Regions from separate parts of the Schleiferilactobacillus harbinensis genome, predicted to be linked through region 2. Evidence: riboswitches for the same ligand, from Rfam matches in the RefSeq annotation. Region 2 holds a riboswitch; the other holds the start of a gene.

Region 1 (3,409 bases), 1.4 Mb from region 2:
AAATTCGGGCAAAAACAAATTGCTAACGTGTCAGCTGTTGTCAGTCCAAAAAAGCTGAAGAACCTGCCGAAAAACACGGAACAGGTAACCAAAGCGGCGCTGATCACCAACATCCCCGGCTACACGGCCCAAACGATGACTTTCATGCTGATGATTGGGGCGATGATCGGCATTACACTGTTGATCATCGGGATCTTCATGTATATCCTGACGATTCAAAAAATCGGCATGTACGGCGTCATGCGCGCCCAAGGAATCCGTACCAGCGCCATCGTCGCGGCCTTGTTCTGGCAAATCCTGGTCCTGGCCGTCGTCGGCGTGGGTATTGGGATCGGCCTATTAGCCCTGACGGCGCTGTGGCTGCCTAAAACGATTCCGTTCTATTCCGATCCCCTGCTGCTGGCGATCATCACCGCGGCCTTGATCGTGATGTCCCTCGTGGGCGGTCTATTCTCCCTGCGCCGGATCCTGCACATCGACCCGCTGGAAGCTATTGGAGGCGAATAATCATGGCATTAATTGATTTGAAACAAGTGACCAAAGTTTACGGCAGCGGCCACACTGCGGTCACGGCCCTGCATCCCACCGACTTCACATTATCGTCAGGCGAGTTTGCCACAGTCATCGGTCCGTCCGGCTCGGGTAAAACGACGTTGCTGACGATCATGGGCAGCCTGCAGCAGCCTACCAGCGGCCAGGTCCTGATCAACGGAGAGGATACCACCAATTACAGCGAACACCAGCGCACCGACCTGCGCTTCAACACCTTCGGCTTCATGCTCCAGGGCAGCAACCTGATTCCCTTCCTCACCGTGAAGGATCAATTAGCCCTGGTGGACCGCTTCAACCACCACAAGCAGCACGCCATGTCAATGGATTCGCTGTTCACTATGCTGGGCATCACCGACTTGGCCCGCAGCTACCCGGCGGAACTCTCCGGCGGCGAACGGCAGCGGGTGGCTATCGCCCGAGCGCTGTATAACGACCCGCCGATCATCCTGGCCGACGAACCCACCGCCAGTCTGGATACCAGCCGGGCTTTACAGGTCACCGAACTGCTGGCCACTATTGCCCACAAAATGAACCGGGGTGTGGTGATGATCACCCACGACACCCGGTTACTGGATACGGTTGATACCGTTTATGAAATGCGCGATGGTGTTTTGCAAAAGCTGGACGCCAGCGGCGTGCAGAAAATCCGCGCGGCGGCGGTTTAGGAAAAGTTAACCCGAAAGATGTGTTAGCCTGGGTCAAAGAAAACCACCCAGATCTATTCTAATAGCGCGCCATACTACGGGGAACTACCATTTGAGGATCTCTTGAGCCGATGGTAGTTCCCCGTAGTGTTTTAGCAGGTGCTGCACATCAGCGACAGTGGGGACGTAGCCGGAGTACATTTGGTTGGTGATGGCAAAGACCAGTTCGTCGTAGACGGTTTTGCTGGGCATGGTAACCCCCATGATGGTTAACTGTTGGGGGTCGCGTTCCAATGGTCTATATGGATTGTTTTGCTTGTCTTTCTTGTCCATAAATGTTTCAACTCCTTCAACAAATTATGCCATATCGTAAGGTCAGATAGCCCGCAGAATGCCTCAAAAATTGGATAAATCAATTGAAAAGTCCCTTAAATTAATTGAGTACGATGAAAACAGTTGACCCCCAGCCCAATCCGGGCTAAACTGTAGCCAATTGAAACGAGCTGGGGTGCCATTAGTGGCTGAGAGAAACCCATGAACCTGATCTGGATAATGCCAGCGGAGGGAGCTCATGTTATTCTTTTTGCCATTCGGTCTTTCTCTCGGCGAGAAAGACCGTTTTTTATCTCCCAATCGTTTCAAAAACACAGGGAGTGATTATTTTATGCAACATGCAAATAGCCAAGTTGCCCAAGTGAATCCAGTCCGCTGGACCATTCGGGACGTTATCTTTTTAGCCCTCATCGGTGTTTTCTTCGGCATTATTTATCAACTGTGGAGCTATGTGTATTACGCCCTGGCCGCGACGCCGCTGAAGCCCTACGCCAACGATATGACCATCGGCGTATGGATCATGGCCGGTCCCTTAGCCGGTGTCCTGCTGCGCAAAGTCGGTGCGTCGGTGATCGGTGAATTACTGGCCGCCGCGGTGGAAATGATGCTGTTCTCCAGCTGGGGGGCCGCCGACCTGATTTCCGGTTTCATTCAGGGTATCGGCAACGAACTGGGCTTCGCCGCCACCGGCTACAAGAATTGGGAAAAATTAGGCCTGCTCATGTCCACCATCGGGGCTACCATCGTCACCTTCGCCTGGGATTGGTTCCAAAGCGGCTACAAGGCCTATACCCCAACCATGAACATTACCTTGCTCATCATTCGCTTTGTCTCCATCGGTTTCTTCTCCGGCGTGCTGGTTTACTGGATCAGACAATTGGTGGCCAAGACAGGATTGTTGAAGTAAATGGACCACTTTGCTGTAACCAATTTGACGTTTGCCTACGCTGAAGATGCGCCGCCGATTTTTCAAGATCTGACCTTTGCCCCGGAACCGGGGACCTTCAACCTGCTGACGGGGCCCTCCGGCAGCGGCAAGTCGACGCTGCTGAAACTGTTAGCCGGGTTGTATCCGCAATACGGCGGCGTTATTCAGTCCGGCCAAGTGACGGTGAACGATACCGAGATCAGCACGCTGCAGCCTTTCCAGCGGGCGGCGCACGTGGCGATGCTGTTTCAAAATCCCAGTCGGCAGTTTGCCATGCGCACGGTGCTGGAACAGTTGCAGTTTGCCCTGGCCAATTTACAACTGAGTCCGCCAGAAATCGACCGGCGCATTCAAACGGTGCTCACCGATCTGCACTTGACGCAATTCACCCACCGGGCGCTGGAAACGCTGTCCGGCGGCGAGCAGCAGCGGGTCGCCCTGGCCAGTGTATTAGCCCTGGGCAGCTCACTGATTCTTTTGGATGAGCCCTTTGCCAATGTCGACGCGGCGGGGCGAACGCAATTATTGGCCGACCTCAAAACCTTGCAGCGCACCCAGCATAAGACGATCATCCTCGCCGACCATGACCTGTCCGGTTACGCCGGCTTAGTGGATCAACTGTACCACGTTGACGGCACCCAGCGTACGCTGCTTCAGGAATCACCGGCCGCGCTGCCGGCAACGACCCCCGCGACCCCCGTTCAGGGCCGGCCGCTGACCACGGGGCCCCTGGCGTGGCATGACCTAAGCCTCACCGTCGGGGACCGGCCGCTGATTACGGCCGCGCAGTTCACTTTGCCCGCTGGCCAGCTGGGACTGCTGTCCGGTGACAATGGGGCCGGCAAATCCACACTGTTCGCCGCCCTGACCCGCCAGCGCCGCTATGCCGGTGACATACGTTACCAAGACCGGCCCGCCAAGCAGTACAAGCTGAAGCAATGGGCCCTGCAGG
Region 2 (3,409 bases):
CCGAGCGGTGATGTCTCGGCGAATAGCGGTATTCATCAGTTGCCGGCAACGCGAAAACTGATATTGCTGCACGCCCATTAGACCGCAGTACAGGGCATAGGCCGCGGTCATAAGCCCCACCCAGAGAAAAAATTTAGGAAACTGGCCGGCTACCAGTGCCGTCAAGGCATTGGCGCTGCCAATCCCGTTGGCGGTCTGCATCACCGCCATGAATAGTACGATGATCACTAATAATGAATTTGGTCCCTTAAATTCCCAGAGATAGTGCCGTAAATGCTTATCCATGCTGATCATCCTCTCGTTTATCTTTTGTTTGCGGAAACCAAAAAAGCCGTCAACTGTGCGTCGGCAGCTGCGGCTCAAAAAATAAACGATGGATGATAGGCACCACAAAAAGCAGGTGCCTTAATCCCACTTACTCAGAGGATTAGGCTGCCGATTCAATTTTCTGGCGTGCATCGGCAAAGAACACCAATGCAAAACGAGAGAAAATCTTTTCGCGCAGCATCATGGGACAACCCTCCTCTGATTTATGATGGCCTAAAGATACCACCAACAATGATAAAAGGCAATATGAAAATTAAAAATAGTTGTGAAGGCCCTGTGAGCACGCGCCTGTCCCGATTTCAAGCTGTTTTACCGCCATTATGCTATAGTAGATAGGTCAATATTCGAGGAGGAAAGATTTTGGAACGCGAAACAATCACCGACCTAGGGGCGGTTTTGGCCGGCTTCATTGCCGGCGCGGGGTTGCTGCCGGTGTTTACCCGGTTTTCGAAACGGCGGGCGGCATCGCAGAAGGTGGAGGCTCAGGCTCAGCAGCGGTTGGATCTGCCGGCCAACGATGGCAATTTTTCAGTCAAACAAATTCCCACATTATACGTCCACGGATTCCGCGGCGGCGCCCATTCGACCCAGCAGATGGTGGAATCGGCGGCCAAAGCGACCCGCCAGGACAGCTGGCTGCAGGTCACTTACGAGGGCGGCGGCAAGATGTCCTACGCGGGGAATTGGACCAACGACCCGCATCCCATCGTGCAGGTGGTCTTTAAGGATAACTGGGTCGGTACCCGGTTTATTTCGCGTTATTTAGAAAAAGTCCTGCCCGCCCTGCAAGAACGCTACGGCTTCACCCAATACAATGCGGTGGGCCATTCAGTTGGTGCCACAGCGCTGGTGTTTGCCGAAATGCGGAATTACGATAATCCGAAGTTTCCCAAGCTGAATAAGCTGGTCCTGGTGGGCGGTCCCTTTGATGGCGTCGTTGCGTTGGGCGATCTGCCGAATTTCAACCGCTTCACGTGGAGCGGCCGACCGATTTTGATGAACCCGACTTATTTAGAAATGCTCTTGAGCCGCAATCGGTTCCCAAAAGATGCCAAGGTGTTAAATGTGTTCGGCAACCTGAACAATGGGACGAATACGGACAAGTACATCACCGTGATCTCAGCCAAATCGATTCGGTATATTTTGGCGCCCATCGTTAAGTCCTTCAGTGAAATCGAAGTTCGCGGCTTGCCGGGGGAACACAGCATGCTCCATGATGACTCGCTGGTGCTGAATAAGATTAATAAGTTTTTGTACGGTCAGCCGTAATCTGAAGGGCCTTGCCAAGCAATCCAGTTATGGTATGATAGCTTTTGAAAAACTAAATGAGAAACCACACAAGGGGGAGCCATCTGGCTGAGAACGAGTAATCGGACCCTTCGAACCTGTTCGTTAATGCGAGCGTAGGAATTGTGCGTGGTATTGAAAAATACCTCCTTTGTGCTTGGAAACTCAAACATTAGGGAGGCTTTTTTATGTTGAAGAAGAAGATTACCCTCGGCGGTTTGATCGAGGGCGCCATCATGGCCGCGCTGGCCATGGCGCTGAGTTATATTCCCCATAGTATCGGCGGGTTGGGGATTCAATTGCAGTGGGGCTTGCTGCCGTTGATTCTGGTTGCTGAGCGGCGGGGTTGGCAGGTGGGAACAATCGCCGGTTTGATTTGGGGCTTGCTGGATGCCATGCTCCGCGGCGGCAGCAATCTGTTGAACCCGCTCCAGATTATCATGGAATATCCGGTCGCGTTCGGTGTCCTCGGTCTGGCTGGCTTAGTGGCCCTGCCGCTGCGAGACGCTTTGAAGGACCGCAAGTTAGGCATGGCCGTGGGCTATATTTTCATTGGCGGCCTAATCGGCACCATTGCCAAGTATTTCTTCCACTTCATTGCTGGGGTCTTCTACTGGGGTCCTTATGCCCCCAAAGGCTGGAATGTGTGGCTGTTCAGCCTGTATGTTAACGGGATCAGTGCTGTTTTGGGATTGATTTACGTGGCGGTGGTCCTGGGCGTACTGGCCTCCATCGCACCGCAATTATTTGTGGTATCGAATCGGAATCGGCATATTGAAGAGGCTCATTAGTTAATTTAAACAAAGCAGATAATGCCCGCTGTGGTCAGTAATTTGGCTATGGTGGGCATTTTCTCTCTTGAATCTGGTATAGGCCGGTTCGAGAACATCACTTTTTTAATTTGCTTAGTACGGCAATATGCTGGTTTGCTGAATAAATCGCTTGCACAAAAGCAATTTAACGGCACTGACGATATTATTGACTATGCTGATAGTGTTGGGTGATTGGATAATCAGTTAAGAGAAAGGGTGGGCACCATGAAAGCTAAGATAATGACAGCATTGCTGGCGGTGGCGGCTGGATTAGGCATTACGGCGGCCATGCCCAGTACGACGGCCAGCGCGGATACCGCCGGTTCAGTGATCGTTTACGATGGAAATATTGACGGCGTCGTGCGGGTGTTCCAAGGCCAATTACCGCCCAAGACGATGACTTATCGGCAAACATGGGACGGCGGCCGGTATACGATCAGTGTGACGCTGCAAAGTTACCGTGAAGCTGGCGATGGTCAGTATATTGGAATTTATGCTGGTGAGCTGCATCGGTTGGGCGAGCGGCCGGCGGAGTGAGGGCCTGACAGCCTCCGCGTAAACGGGCTCCGGCCGACAGCGGCTAGGGCAGAAGGGTGAAGGACCAGTAAACCTAAGCGCGGGTTTTCTGGTCCTTCGCCCTTCTGCCTACGCCGCTAACCGTCGGCCTGCGCCCTCTGTACAAAAAGAAGCACCGTCGCCTGGTATCGGGTCGACGGTGCTTACTTTTTATTGTTCAACTGCCAGGGGGAGGCTGGTTGGCTGAACTGTTGGATAGGTTGTTGGGGGAGGAAAATCAACATGAAGAAAAAGTTTTGGTTGCTTGCTGTTGTTGGCAATCAAGTCGAGGACTTACATTAACTGCCTCGCTCTTGACATTTTCTATATTATCTGGAAATTGCGAAGAATTTGTGACGTTTAGGTGGCGTAATTTCGAAATGTGGTCTTATCTGGAATTCTTGACTTGGCCCTTCGGCAGCGTCAAG

Evidence for each region. A riboswitch is a leader RNA that binds a small molecule or an ion and turns the genes downstream of it on or off. The one in region 2 is predicted to bind thiamine pyrophosphate.
Region 1: it holds a riboswitch for thiamine pyrophosphate, as region 2 does, so the genes downstream of both, FMM01_RS14860 (ECF transporter S component) here and thiT (energy-coupled thiamine transporter ThiT) in region 2, are expected to answer to the same signal.

The regions. Positions count from the first base shown of each region.
Region 1 is NZ_CP041364.1:3,006,977-3,010,385, reverse strand. Features, by position in the region: gene FMM01_RS14875 (ABC transporter permease) at 1-507, shown strand, start outside; gene FMM01_RS14870 (ABC transporter ATP-binding protein) at 507-1,217, shown strand; gene FMM01_RS14865 (hypothetical protein) at 1,302-1,529, opposite strand; TPP riboswitch at 1,691-1,780, shown strand; gene FMM01_RS14860 (ECF transporter S component) at 1,861-2,436, shown strand; gene FMM01_RS14855 (ATP-binding cassette domain-containing protein) at 2,437-3,409, shown strand, end outside.
Region 2 is NZ_CP041364.1:1,621,019-1,624,427, reverse strand. Features, by position in the region: gene FMM01_RS08285 (ATP-binding cassette domain-containing protein) at 1-285, opposite strand, end outside; gene FMM01_RS08280 (alpha/beta hydrolase) at 688-1,596, shown strand; TPP riboswitch at 1,659-1,754, shown strand; gene thiT (energy-coupled thiamine transporter ThiT) at 1,803-2,405, shown strand; gene FMM01_RS08270 (hypothetical protein) at 2,652-2,963, shown strand; gene FMM01_RS08265 (MFS transporter) at 3,370-3,409, opposite strand, start outside.